2 regions of the Parageobacillus sp. KH3-4 genome follow, and region 1 is predicted to be linked to the other one. Evidence: predicted binding sites of a transcription regulator. Region 1 holds the regulator's gene; the other holds the start of a gene.
The links. The regulator LexA, encoded in region 1, represses DNA repair genes until DNA is damaged. The targets are predictions, from matches to a motif close to CGAACATATGTTCG.
Positions count from the first base shown of each region.

Region 2: the regulator LexA is predicted to act here: its motif matches at 3,969-3,982, upstream of uvrB (excinuclease ABC subunit UvrB).

Region 1 is NZ_AP025627.1:2,487,902-2,495,482, reverse strand. It holds gene MWM02_RS12590 (trimeric intracellular cation channel family protein) at 1-268, opposite strand, end outside; partial or broken gene hflX (GTPase HflX) at 449-1,700, shown strand; gene MWM02_RS12580 (methionine gamma-lyase family protein) at 1,714-2,982, shown strand; gene MWM02_RS12575 (MerR family transcriptional regulator) at 3,057-3,461, shown strand; gene glnA (type I glutamate--ammonia ligase) at 3,514-4,848, shown strand; gene lexA (transcriptional repressor LexA) at 4,903-5,526, opposite strand; gene yneA (cell division suppressor protein YneA) at 5,678-5,983, shown strand; gene MWM02_RS12555 (YneB family resolvase-like protein) at 6,004-6,645, shown strand; gene MWM02_RS12550 (DUF896 domain-containing protein) at 6,841-7,071, shown strand; gene tkt (transketolase) at 7,218-7,581, shown strand, end outside.
Region 2 is NZ_AP025627.1:416,951-424,531, forward strand. It holds gene MWM02_RS02045 (DUF6044 family protein) at 1-1,569, opposite strand, end outside; gene MWM02_RS02050 (MerR family transcriptional regulator) at 1,737-2,225, opposite strand; gene MWM02_RS02055 (PDZ domain-containing protein) at 2,459-3,646, shown strand; gene MWM02_RS02060 (CsbA family protein) at 3,661-3,882, shown strand; gene uvrB (excinuclease ABC subunit UvrB) at 4,055-6,034, shown strand; gene uvrA (excinuclease ABC subunit UvrA) at 6,045-7,581, shown strand, end outside.

The DNA of each region.
Region 1 (7,581 bases):
CCCACCGTTTCCAATGTGCCAACGTTTTTTGCGGAAATAAATAAACGATGGTCATTGCCAATAACGCGACGAGAAACAGCGTTCCTTGCTCCCATAACGCCGATACCGGGACGCCGATGAGCAAATTGCGGATGGCGCCGCCGCCAAACGCGGTAACGATGCCAAGAATATAGACGCCAAGTAAATCATACTCTTCTTCCATCGCGACAATCGCTCCGCTAATCGCGAAGGCAATCGTGCCAATGATGCTCAACACTTCCCATGTCATACGTGCATCCCTTTCATTCTCATTGTACGGTAACAATTGTATGGTCATATAAACAGAAAATCAATCTTCATTATTTTATTATCATCACAAGCTGTATGCTCGTGATATAGCGATTTGCAATCAGATTTGTTATGATGGATGCAGGTTGAGTTATGCTGCTGATGGAAAGAAGGTGCTGCATTGAACGAACGCGAAAAAGTGATTTTAGTCGGGTGCCAGCTTCCTCATATCGATGATGAACGGTTTTTTTACTCCATGGAAGAATTAGCGTCGCTAGTGCATACGGCAAACGGCGAAGTGATCATGACTGTTACGCAAAAGCGGGAAGCGATCCACCCAGCGACATATATCGGAAAAGGCAAAGTAGAAGAACTTGTTCGCCTTGTCCAACAATTGGAACCAGATGTCGTTATTTTTAATGATGAATTATCGCCAAGTCAAACCCGCAACTTGTCAAGGCAGCTATCCGTCCGCATTATTGACAGGACACAGCTTATTTTAGATATATTTGCGCAACGCGCACGTTCCAAAGAAGGAAAACTGCAAGTAGAGCTTGCGCAATTGCAATATTTATTGCCGCGTTTAAGCGGACAAGGAACGGAGTTGTCTCGCCTTGGCGGCGGAATCGGAACAAGAGGACCGGGGGAAACGAAGCTGGAAATGGACCGCCGGCATATTTACCGGCGCATCAATGAAATTAAAGCACAATTGAAAATGGTCGCCGAACATCGCGAGCGATACCGGGAACGCCGCAAAAAAAAATCACGTTTTTCAAATTTCGCTTGTCGGATATACGAATGCAGGAAAATCGACGCTGTTTAATCGCTTGACAGACGCGGATTCGTTAGCAGAAAATTTATTGTTCGCTACCCTCGATCCGCTCACGCGAAAAATAGCGCTCCCAAGCGGCTATACGGCGCTTTTAACAGATACGGTCGGCTTTATTCAAGATTTGCCGACAACGTTGGTGGCGGCGTTTCGCTCTACGCTCGAAGAAGTCAAAGAAGCAGACTTAATTTTGCACGTTGTTGATTCATCGAATCCAGATTATTACCATCATGAACAGACGGTTTACGAATTGCTCGATGAACTAGGTGTCTCCACCGTTCCGATCATTACTGTGTATAACAAACACGATATTGCTCATAGAAGCTTTGTTCCGAGCACAAAGACGGAAGCAATCATCATCAGCGCTTTTAACGCGCATGATTTGCGCAGATTGCGGCAATTTATTGAAGAAACAATGATAAAGCAAATGATTTATTATCACGTATCGATTCCGAGCAATGAGGGGAGGCTGCTGGCTCAGTTAAAAGCGGAAACGATTTTACGAGAGTTGCATTATAATGAAAAATGCGGCATGTATGAATGTAAAGGTTATATGATGCCAAAACATCCGCTATACGGACAATTGCGACAATATCAAAAATAGAAAGGGTCATCATATGTTTACACAGTTGCGACATGGAGAAAAAATCGCTGCACTTGTGAAAGAAATCGAAGCACAAATTGCACCAATCCACAAAGAGATTGATGAACGGATCGATATCAATCAATATCGGGTGTTAGACAGTTTTCGGCGCCATAAAGTAAGTGACAGCCATTTTATTCCATCGACAGGGTATGGATATGACGACATCGGAAGAGATACACTCGAACAAATATATGCGGACGTATTTGGCGGCGAGGCGGGAATTGTCCGTCCACAAATTATTTCCGGAACACATGCGATTTCGATCGCGCTATTCGGCATTCTTCGCCCAGGCGATGAGTTGCTTTACATCACGGGAAATCCGTATGACACGTTAGAAGAAATTGTCGGCATTCGCGGCAGCGGCGTCGGTTCCTTAAAAGAATTTCATATTCATTATCAAAGTGTGCCGTTAACGCCAGAAGGACGCGTTGACTTTGATGCTGTCAAAAACGCGATTAATGAGCGGACAAAAATGATCGGCATTCAGCGATCGAGAGGATATGCGACGCGGCCATCGTTTACAATTGAAGAAATAAGCGAAATGATTTCGTTTGTCAAAGCGGTCAAACCGGACGTTGTTGTATTCGTCGACAATTGCTATGGCGAATTTGTCGAAGAAAAAGAGCCGTGCCACGTCGGTGCGGATTTGATGGCAGGATCGCTGATTAAAAATCCCGGCGGGGGGCTTGCGAAAACAGGAGGATATATCGTTGGAAAAAAACAATATGTGCAGGCATGCTCGTATCGCATGACATCCCCGGGTATCGGCGCCGAAGCGGGCCCGACTCTATACAGCTTGCATGAAATGTATCAAGGGTTTTTTCTAGCTCCCCATATCGTCGGCCAGGCGTTGAAAGGAGCGGTTTTTACGGCGGCGATGCTTGAACGGATCGGTTTAAACACGCAGCCGTCTTGGGATGCGAAGCGGACGGATTTAGTTCAATCAGTGCAATTTGACGATCCGGAGCAAATGATCGCATTTTGCCAAGCGATTCAATTTTCCTCTCCGGTAAATGCGCATTTTACCCCATACCCAAGCTATATGCCCGGCTATGAAGACGACGTCATTATGGCGGCGGGAACGTTTATTCAAGGAGCGAGCATTGAATTAACTGCGGACGGTCCGATCCGCCCCCCATATGTTGCTTACGTGCAAGGAGGATTAACGTATTCGCACGTAAAAATCGCAATTTGTACAGCGATTGATCAATTGCTCGAAAAACAATTAATTTCTTTGTAATAAAATCTAACATTATATTGACATATATTTTAACATGATATAAAATAAATCATCATAAGCGAGGAGGAATTGGCATGAATAGTAATATTCGTCGTTCCATGCCATTGTTTCCGATTGGGATAGTGATGCAATTAACAGAATTGTCGGCCCGCCAAATCCGTTATTATGAGGAGCATGGCCTTGTTTCTCCTGCGCGCACAGAAGGAAATCGCCGCTTGTTTTCGCTAAACGACATCGATCGCCTTCTGGAAATCAAAGATTTAATCGATCAAGGAGTAAACTTGGCCGGCATTAAGCAAATTTTTGCGGCGCGGCAATCGGATAAGAATGAAAAGCAAGGGGAAAAGGCCGAAAAAGTCGTGAAACAAAGCTTATCCGATGAGGAATTGCGCGAAATTTTGCGAACGGAGCTAATGCAGGCGGGGCGTTTCCATCGTGCATCACTTCGCCAAGGAGATCTCGCTCGCTTCTTTCACTAAAATAAATTTCTTTAATGAAAATTAAAATTGGGAGCCGGGGAGGAGTTAATAAATGGCAAAGTACACGAGAGAAGACATTATGCGCATCGTCAAGGAAGAAAACGTCAAGTATATCCGTCTGCAATTTACTGATATTCTTGGCACCATTAAAAACGTGGAAATCCCAATCAGCCAGCTGGAAAAAGCGTTAAACAACAAAATTATGTTTGACGGTTCGTCGATTGAAGGATTTGTCCGTATTGAAGAGTCGGACATGTACTTATATCCTGACTTAGATACGTTCGTTATTTTCCCATGGACGGCGGAAAAAGGAAAAGTAGCGCGCTTTATTTGCGACATTTATAATGCTGATGGCACTCCGTTTGAAGGATGCCCTCGCTATAACTTGAAGCGGATGCTAAAAGAGATGGAAGCGCTCGGATTTACCGCTTTCAATCTAGGCGCGGAACCGGAATTCTTCCTGTTTAAACTCGATGAAAATGGGCGCCCTACTCTTGAATTAAACGACCAAGGCGGTTATTTTGACTTGGCGCCTACTGATTTAGGAGAAAACTGCCGCCGCGATATCGTGCTTGAACTTGAGGAAATGGGATTTGAAATTGAAGCTTCGCACCATGAAGTAGCGCCTGGCCAGCACGAAATCGACTTTAAATACGCGGATGCGGTCAAAGCGTGCGACGACATTCAAACGTTTAAGCTTGTTGTCAAAACGATCGCGCGCAAACATGGCCTTCACGCAACATTTATGCCAAAACCGCTCTTTGGCATTAATGGGTCTGGCATGCACTGTAACTTATCATTATTCAGAAATAATGAAAACGCGTTTTTCGATCCGAACGCCGACTTGCAATTAAGCGACACGGCGCGCCAATTCATCGCCGGTGTGCTGAAACATGCGCCGAACTTTACGGCAGTGACAAACCCAACGGTGAACTCATACAAACGTCTTGTGCCTGGCTATGAAGCGCCATGCTATGTTGCATGGTCTGCTCGCAATCGCAGCCCGCTGATCCGTATCCCGGCTTCACGCGGAATGAGCACGCGCATTGAAGTGCGCAGCGTCGATCCATCGGCGAATCCGTATTTGGCAATGGCGGTATTGCTAGCAGCTGGACTAGACGGCATTAAAAACAAATTAACTCCTCCGGCTCCGGTGGATCGCAATATTTATGTGATGACAAAAGAAGAACGATTGGAAGAAGGAATCGTAGACTTACCAGCGACGTTGGCAGAAGCGCTCGAAAACTTGAAATCGGACGAGGTCATCGTTCAAGCGCTCGGAAAGCACTTGTTCGAACACTTTGTTGAAGCGAAAGAAATCGAATGGGATATGTTCCGAACAGCCGTTCATCAATGGGAGCGCGACCAATATATGGAACTCTATTAAAAGGCAAAAGGCTATCTCGTTTTATGCGAGATAGCCTTTATTGTTTGCTAATGTTTAATGAATGACGCGGTAGACGCCGATGACTTTGCCGAGAATCGTACAATCGCGGACGATAATCGGCTCTAAATTAGAATTTTCCGGCTGTAGGCGAATATGATCTTTCTCTTTAAAAAACCGCTTTACCGTTGCTTCGTTTTCTTCCGTCATCGCGACAACGATGTCTCCATTATCGGCGGATTGCTGTTGTCGCACAATTACGTAGTCCCCGTCTAAGATCCCCGCTTCGATCATGCTGTCCCCCATCACTTCCAGCATAAAAACATGGTCTTCCGATGAAACGAGCCGTTTTGGTAGCGGGAAATAGTCTTCAATGTTTTCGACGGCCGTGATCGGTTGGCCAGCTGTTACTTTGCCAATGATCGGCACTGAAATGACGTCGTTTGTGTCGTTTCGCACTGAGAAATCAGCGTCCAATATTTCAATGGCGCGCGGTTTTGTCGGATCGCGGCGGATATATCCTTTGCTTTCAAGCCGTGCTAAGTGCCCGTGTACGGTGGAGCTGGAGGCGAGCCCGACCGCCTCGCCGATCTCGCGGACAGAAGGAGGGTAGCCTTTTGTTTTTACCTCTTTTTTAATAAAATCCAAAATTTGCTGTTGCCGCTTTGATAATTTCGTCATCCTATACACCTCTTACCACATCATTTGCCTACATTATAGCATGCGGAATTTGAAAAAACAAACATAAGTTCGAAAATTATATTGACACAAACAAATGTTCCTCATTATAATGTGGGTAAACCGAACAAACATTCTTAAGGGGTGGGGCGATATGAAACGTATGTTTGCACATTACATGATTTTTTCAGCGCTTTTGTTTATGGTGATTGGGGCGTTTTTATACGCGAACAAGCCGATTGAAAAAGATAAATATATGGAAATTACGGTTGCGTCGGGAGATACGCTTTGGAAGCTGGCAAAGGAATATGAAGAACAACATCAACTTTCGACAACGGAATTTATCGAGTGGGTCGTCGATGTCAATCATTTGCCGAGCCAGCAAATTGTCGCCGGTGAAAAAATTGTCATTCCTGTGCTAAAATCAAAGGGAGATGAATCGTTAGTCGTCAGCAAATAAAATCGTGGGGATGATATTGCGTGAAAGCAGTTATTTATTGTCGTGTCAGCACAGATAAAGAAGAACAGGAAACATCGCTGGAACGCCAGCGGGAGGAACTGGAACGTCTTGCTGAACAGCATGGCTTTGAGGTGACCAAAGTCATTATGGAACAGGCCAGCGGCTACGAAGTAGACAGAGACGGCGTGTTTGATCTGCTTTCCACATTAAAAGAGCAGCAAATTGATGCGCTTCTCGTTCAAGATGAAACAAGATTAGGGCGCGGGCACGCAAGAATTGCGCTTCTTCACTGCATTCAAAAAGAAGGTGTGAAAATATATACGATCACCCATAACGGTGAAATGCAGCTATCGGAAGCGGATTCGATGGTACTAAACATTCTTAGCATTGTCGAGGAATATCAGCGGAAAATACATAATTTAAAAATCAAGCGTGGAATGCAGCGGGCGATTGAACAAGGATACCGCCCTGAACGAAATTTAAAGCACGTTGGGAGAAACGCGGGCAGAGAGAAAATGGATCTTCCCGTTGAAGAAATCGTTCGCCTGCGCCACAACGGTTTAACGTTTGCAGAAATCGCCGCGACATTGCGCGGATTTGGCTACGACGTTTCGAAAGCAACCGTTCACCGCCGCTACCGGGAATATATAGATTCCAATTAAGGACGTGCTATTTTCTTTGCTTTATTCTATGCGAAGGGGTGCCGGGCAAATCCATTATCCGCAACGTGTTCTTTGTTTCCCGCATTTCGTGGGTGCATGTTTTAACGCAAATGTGCGGAAAGCAAGATAGTTGCGCTTTCCGTTGATGTTGTATAAGATGGGAGAGTAGCAATACAGTGATAAGGTGGAGGAACTATGTTATCCAAACAAAAAATGGCGCGAATTAACGAGCTGGCCAAAAAGGCCAAATCATCTGGTTTAACGAAGGAGGAAACGCTTGAGCAACAGCAGCTTCGCCGCGAGTATATTCAAGCGTTTCGCGAAGCGATGGTCGATATGTTGCATTCGGTCACCGTCATTGATCCAAACGGCAACGACGTGACGCCACAAAAATTGAAAGAAAGCAGAAAACGGCGCCTGCATTAATAATATGCGAGAAAGAAAGCATTTTAAAATAGAAATGCTTTCTTTTTTATTATTTTTGATCAAGAATTTGATCAAGAATATTGTACATCTTCTTTTATTTTCTATATGATAGAATTGACACTATGTTGATGAAAGGATGAAAAGATATGGCGCATACGATCGAAGAACTAGCGATTACGACGATTCGGACATTGTCGATTGATGCCATCGAGAAAGCAAAATCCGGTCATCCGGGAATGCCGATGGGAGCGGCGCCGATGGCGTATACCCTTTGGACGAAATTTATGAATCACAACCCAAGCAATCCGAAATGGTTTAACCGCGACCGCTTCGTGCTATCGGCGGGACATGGATCGATGTTGTTATACAGCTTGCTCCATCTAAGCGGTTACGACGTTTCCATCGAAGATATTAAACAATTTCGTCAATGGGGCAGCAAAACGCCGGGGCATCCGGAGTACGGTCATACACCGGGGGTAGAAGCAACGACTGGTCCGCTCGGCCAAGGTA
Region 2 (7,581 bases), 1.7 Mb from region 1:
AGAGAAAATATAGCGTCCTCCCATCTGCTTAAACACTTTCGTATTGATATCGAAATGATGAATTTTTTTATGTGACGTTTTGCGGAACATGTAGTGTTTACCGAGCTCGGCTGAGAACAGATAGACGCGATTGCCCCAATGATCAAAGTAATCTTTCAGGACAGGGCTTTTATCCAGCTCTTTGGCGATAATTTTGCGAAATTGATGTTTGTAAGACAATGGATAAAAATTGTTATACGTATCGAGGGTGTAAAACCCGTTATATTGCGCAATCGCCGGATGAAGTCCGACGCTGGCGACGCGATAGGAACTTTGTGGTTTGCCGATATATTGTTTGATTTCGTTAAACAAATGTTCCGCGTAAAATTCTTTAAACGAAGGCGTCCCGATGAGGCGGTAGCGAATCTCTTCGTTAAAGCCGCCAAGAATCAATAGTTGCAGCGCCAAGACGACAGGAACAACGCGCCGCCACCGGATTCCCCGTTTCCAAAGAATTTGCAATGCCAACGCAAAATCTAAATAGATGACCATTGGCCGCAAAAAATGAAACCGGGCAAAGTTAAACGTATTTAACAAAGAAAAGCGTTCTTTTAACGGCTGCCATCCTTTGTAAAACCAAAACGCGTACCATGTCGACAAGACAAAATTCAACACAAACAAGAAAAGGAATCGCTTTTCGAGCGTTTCGCTTCGTTTCGCCCAAGCGAAAAAGAAAGCGATCCATAAGATAGGCAGAATGACAAACGTATGCACGGTCATCACATGCGTATGGCCAAGCAAGTAGTTTTTGAACGTAAGCCGCACGCAATGGAAGAAACTGAGCCGCGAAGAAAGAAATTCGTTTCGGCTTGTTGGTTCTTCGCCAAATACGAGCGAATAAACGAGGCGATATTCAATGGCCAAGAAAATGCCTGTCATCAGCGCGATCGCGCTAAAAAACGGCCAGTTCCACCGCTTTTGGACGATGACGTCCCGCAGCCATAGCAGCGCCATTGCGGCAAGAAAGAAGAAAAATCCGAGCACGAAGCTTGCGTAAAACGGCAACAGCACAAGAACAAGCCATTCTTTCCATGTCGCTTCGCCTTTTCGGATCGTTAAAAACGCCCATAGCGCCAGCGGCATGCCGAGGGTGCTCAACATCCCCGACGGCCAAAACGGGGTGAGAGCGAATGCCAATGACGCGCCGACGCGAATGAGATAGGATTCTTTATTTGGAAGGAAATGCCTTTTTAACAATGCGTACATGCCGATAAACGCGAAAACGCGGGTGATCGTCTGGCTAAGCGCGTAAGCGACCATCGAGGGAAACAGCGCATGGAGCCAAACGATGCCGCTGAATTCTGTACCGAACGCGTTGCGCGGAAGCCCGTTAATTACTTGCGGAATCGTCGCGTTAATCGGGCCGAACAGCTCACCACTTCGCGTCAGCACTTTATACCAAGCGATGTTTGAATCCATGTTGTCATGTACCCGGATATGCGCGTCTTCTCCTAGTATATAAAGCGGAGAAAGGTAAACAGCTAAAAGAAGCAAAGCGATCCCGATCGCCGTTCGTTCGTTTCGCTCCATTATTGTTCTCCTCCTTTTTGATGGAGCTTCAGTAAAGCACCGTTCATTATAAATAACGACCATTAAAAAATAATAAAAAATCAATGAAGAAAATGTAAAGGAATTTTGCCCGCAAAAAAACTCCTTTTCTCGAAAAAGAGTAAAGGAGTTTTTTGAAATAATGAGAATTACGGAAACAAACTCATAAAGTGGCCGAGACCGCGGCGTTTCGGTTTTTTCTTGGTTTTTTCCGCTGCGTCCGCTTGTTCTTTATTTGCGTTTTCTTCTAATTTGGCAATGCGCTGTTCGAGTTTATGAAGATGGGAGGCTAATTCTTCGATTTCTTGACGATGCTGGAGAAGCTGAACGGAAACGACATCGTCGGCTTTTTGATCGAGCCTGTGTTCGATGTGCTGGAGGCGGGAGGCAAGCTGATTGTAAACGGTGAATAGCGCTTCAGCGGAGAATTGGTTTGGCGGCTCTTGGCTGTCGCGTTGTTCCAATGCCGCTCCTTGTTCAAATTTTATTTGTTCCAACAGAGAGACCGCTTCGGCGTCGAATACGTAGTGGCCCGCTTCATTTTTCTTGCATGGGATATGATATTTTTTTACCCAGCGCTGAATCGTTTTCGGCGATACTCCAAGGCGTTTCGCGATATTGCTTGTTTTTAATTCCATCTACATGATTCCTCCTTTTCCATCTTGTTTTATATCATTTTCCACCGCGGCGGAAATTCCTTTCTGCTTGACAAAACTAGTGCGGATTCGGCAAAGAAAGTGGTGATGCGGAACAGTTCGGCATCAAGTGGCAAAAGCTGCTGAAAAAAATATGCGTGCGATCATAGGATTTATGACAGCGATTTGGTAGAATAAAAAATAAAGGGTCGCGAATATAACGAGGTGGTGGCGGTATGTCCATATGGGTGTTGGAAGCGCTCCGAGGTGTTTTGCGGCTATTTGTGCAGCCGTTGTTTTACTACGGAATAGTGTTGGCGCTTGCCGCTGGATGGCGGCGTGTAAAACGGGAAAGAAAATATTTTCATATTCGCGTATACAGTCCGTATCATGAAAGCAAGTTTTTTTGGCGAAGCGGCCTCGCTGCTGGGTTGATTTTATCGCTAGCGACTATCGCTGCCGGCGTCGCGTTGCCGCGTGATGCTGTTTCACTCATTGCACTTGTGACGATCGCGTTTGGATTGACGTTGCAAATGCGGCTGCTTTCTCCAGCGTATACGGTGGGAACGACGTTGTTGATTGTTAGTTTTCTAGCAAACGATAAAGAAATTTTCCCGGCTTTGAAACGCTTTTTTCCAGAGCTTGGCGAGACGAATGTGGCGGCGCTCGCGATTTTGCTCGCCTTATTGCTTTTTGTAGAAGCGTGGCTTATTTTACGTAACGGCGCCATCGAAACATCTCCGCAGCTAGCGAAAAGCAAGCGCGGCTTTGTCGTTGGGGAGCACTGGTCACAGCGGCTTTGGTTCGTTCCTGTATTGCTTCCGGTGGCCGGGGAGCTTCCACCGCCATTTTCATGGTGGCCGTTGTTTCCTTGTGACGGGGATTCTTATTCATTGATGCTTGTGCCGTTTTTCATCGGATTTTCCCAGCGCGTACAAGGGACGCTCCCGAAAACTTCGATTCGTTTCGCCGGCCAAAAAATGATGCTGCTCGCATGGATGGTTAGCTTGTTTGCCATAGGCGGATATTGGTATGTGCCGCTTTCAATAGTTGCGGCGGCGCTTGCGTTGATCGGAAGAGAATGGCTTGCTTTCTCCCTGCATCGACAAGACCGCTTGAAGCCTCCGCATTTTTCGAAGCGTGAACATGGGCTTGTCATTTTAGGCATTCTTCCACACTCGAAGGCGGAAAAAATGGGGCTGCAAATTGGCGAAGTGATCACGAAAGTGAACGGGGTGCCGGTAAAAACGGAAACGGAATTTTATGAAGCGTTGCAACGAAACCGGGCATTTTGTAAATTAGAAGTGGTGGACGAAAATGAAGAAGTTCGTTTCGTCCAAGGAGCGTTATATGAAGACGAACATCATGAGCTTGGTCTGTTGTTTGTCAAAGAGCGGGAAAAATGGGCGTTAGAAGCCGTCTAATAAGGGGATTTCGTATGTGGTTTATTATTGCGTTAATTGTGCCATGTTTGCTTGTGCTGTTATTTACTCGCGTTACGTATAATCATTATATTGGGACGTTGTTGACAGTCGCGTTACTCGTCGCTTCCTATTTTAGAGGATACACGGACGAGCTGCATGAAATTTTGGCGGATATCGTATCAACGACGGTTGGGTTTTTGTATGCGGGAAAAATGGTAAAACAGTTAAAAGAATAATCGCACGACATACAGTCATGTTTAATCGCGGCGAACGGCAAAAATGCCGTTCGTTTTTTCATTGGAAGTCGTTTTCTATTTTGGAACGAATATAAGTTCGCTTTTTTATGCATCTTTTTTGCTGATGTGCTACAATGAAAATTAAGATGAAACGAAACAGGAGGTCGAATCGGTGGGAGACCGTTTTGAATTAGTGTCGGCATATAAGCCGCAAGGAGATCAGCCACAAGCGATCGCCAAACTGGTCGAAGGCATTCGCAAAGGCGTAAAGCACCAAACGCTGTTAGGGGCAACGGGGACAGGAAAGACGTTTACGATTTCGAACGTCATTAAAGAAGTAAACAAACCGACGCTTGTGATTGCCCATAATAAAACGTTAGCAGGGCAATTATACAGCGAGTTAAAAGAGTTTTTTCCGAACAATGCAGTTGAATATTTTGTCAGCTACTACGATTATTACCAGCCGGAGGCGTATGTGCCGCAGACGGATACGTATATTGAAAAAGACGCAAAGATTAACGACGAAATTGACAAGCTGCGGCACTCGGCGACATCGGCGCTGTTTGAGCGGCGCGATGTCATTATTGTCGCAAGCGTATCGTGCATTTACGGGTTAGGATCGCCGGAAGAATACCGTGAACTTGTCGTGTCGCTGCGCGTCGGCATGGAAATCGAGCGCAATGTTTTGCTGCGCCGTCTTGTCGATATCCAATATGAACGGAACGACATTGACTTTCAACGCGGAACGTTCCGGGTTCGCGGAGATGTCGTTGAGATTTTTCCTGCTTCTCGGGACGAGCATTGTATTCGCGTTGAATTTTTTGGCGATGAAATTGACCGCATTCGCGAAGTCGACGCGCTGACGGGGGAAATTATCGCGGAACGCGAGCATGTCGCGATTTTTCCGGCTTCCCACTTCGTGACGCGGGAAGAAAAGATGCGCTTAGCGATCGAAAATATTGAAAAAGAGTTAGAAGAGCGGCTGCGCGAATTGCGGGAACAAGGGAAACTGCTAGAGGCGCAGCGGCTTGAGCAGAGGACGCGCTACGATTTAGAGATGATGAGGGAAATGGGCTTTTGTTCGGGAATTGAAAACTATTCCCGCCATTTGGCGTTGCGCCCGCCAGGCTCGACGCCGTATACGCTGCTCGATTATTTTCCTGACGATTTTTTAATCATCGTGGATGAATCGCATGTGACATTGCCGCAACTCCGCGGTATGTACAACGGAGACCGGGCGAGAAAGCAAGTGCTTGTCGACCATGGCTTCCGCTTGCCGTCTGCGCTTGATAACCGTCCGTTAACGTTTGAGGAATTTGAGCAAAAAATCAACCAAATTATTTATGTTTCCGCCACTCCTGGTCCGTACGAGCTCGAACATAGCCCGGAAGTCGTCGAACAAATTATTCGTCCGACGGGGCTGTTGGATCCGACGATTGACGTCCGCCCGATTGAAGGGCAAATCGATGATTTAATCGGGGAAATTCAGGAGCGCGTGAAGCGGAATGAACGGACGCTCGTGACGACGCTGACGAAAAAAATGGCGGAAGATTTAACAGATTACTTGAAAGAAGTCGGCATTAAAGTCGCGTATTTGCATTCGGAAATTAAAACACTCGAGCGCATTGAAATCATTCGCGATTTGCGGCTTGGCAAATACGATGTGCTTGTTGGAATCAACTTGTTGCGGGAAGGGCTGGATATTCCAGAAGTATCGCTTGTCGCCATTTTGGATGCGGATAAAGAGGGATTTTTGCGCTCGGAACGTTCACTGATCCAAACGATCGGCCGCGCTGCAAGAAACGCGAATGGCCATGTCATTATGTACGCCGATACGATTACGAAATCGATGGAAATTGCGATTAATGAAACAAAACGGCGCCGTGCGATTCAAGAGGCGTATAACCGTGAGCACGGCATTGTGCCGCAGACGGTGAAGAAAGAAATCCGCGATGTCATCCGCGCGACGTATGCGGCGGAAGAAAAAGAAACATACGATGCAAAGCCGTCTTACGGCAAAATGACGAAGAAAGAACGGGAAAAGCTGATCGCCGATTTGGAAAAAGAAATGAAAGAGGCGGCAAAGGCGCTCGATTTCGAGCGGGCTGCCCAATTACGCGATATTATTTTCGAGTTAAAAGCGGAAGGATGATTGTGAATATATGGCAACTGATAAAATCATTGTCAAAGGTGCGAGAGCCCATAATTTAAAAAATATCAATGTCGAAATTCCCCGCGACAAGCTTGTTGTGTTGACGGGGCTTTCCGGTTCGGGGAAATCGTCGCTTGCCTTTGATACGATTTATGCGGAAGGACAGCGGCGCTACGTCGAATCACTCTCAGCGTACGCCCGCCAGTTTTTAGGGCAAATGGATAAGCCGGATGTCGATGCGATTGAAGGGCTGTCGCCGGCGATTTCAATCGACCAGAAGACGACGAGCCGCAATCCGCGTTCGACCGTCGGAACGGTCACGGAAATTTACGATTATTTGCGGCTTTTGTTTGCCCGCATCGGCCGCCCGGTTTGTCCGGAGCACGGCATCGAAATTACATCGCAGACGATCGAACAAATGGTCGACCGGCTTCTTGCCTATCCAGAACGAACGAAAATGCAAATTCTCGCTCCCATCGTTTCCGGCCGGAAAGGGACGCATGCGAAGACGCTGGAGGACATTCGCAAACAAGGGTATGTGCGCGTGCGCGTCGACGGGGAAATGCGGGAGCTTACAGAAAATATTGAGCTCGAGAAAAATAAAAAACATTCGATCGAAGTCGTCGTCGACCGGATTATCATCAAAGACGGGATTGCTTCGCGTTTGGCGGATTCGTTAGAGACCGCTTTAAAGCTTGCGGACGGAAAAGTGCTGATTGATGTCATTGGCCAGGAGGAGCTGCTGTTTAGCGAAAAGCATGCGTGCCCGTATTGCGGCTTTTCGATTGGCGAGCTCGAGCCGCGCCTGTTTTCGTTTAACAGCCCGTACGGCGCATGCCCGGATTGTGACGGCCTCGGTGCGACGCTCGAAGTCGATCCTGATTTAGTCATTCCGAACGATGAGCTGACATTGCGCGAGCACGCCATCGCTCCGTGGGAGCCGCAAAGCTCGCAATATTATCCGCAGCTGTTGGAAGCGGTGTGCAACCATTACGGCATTGACATGGATGTGCCAGTAAAAGACTTGCCGAAGGAGCAGCTCGATAAAATTTTATACGGCAGCGGCGGTGAGAAAATTTACTTCCGCTACCAGACCGATTTCGGGCAAATTCGCGAGCAATATATCGTTTTTGAAGGAGTTATTCCGAACGTTGAGCGCCGCTATCGTGAAACGAGTTCTGATTATGTTCGCGAACAAATGGAAAAATATATGGCGCAGCAGCCATGTCCGACGTGCAAAGGAAACCGTTTGAAAAAAGAAAGCCTCGCTGTGCTCGTCGGCGGCAAACATATCGGCGAAGTGACGGCGCTCTCAGTTACGGAGGCGCTTGCGTTTTTCGAAAACTTGCAGCTAAGCGAAAAAGAGCAGAAGATTGCCCATCTCATTTTGCGTGAAATCCGCGAGCGGCTCGGTTTTTTAAAGAATGTCGGGCTCGATTATTTAACACTCAACCGCTCCGCTGGAACGCTTTCGGGCGGAGAAGCGCAGCGCATTCGCCTGGCGACGCAGATCGGCTCGCGCTTGACCGGGGTGCTTTACGTTTTGG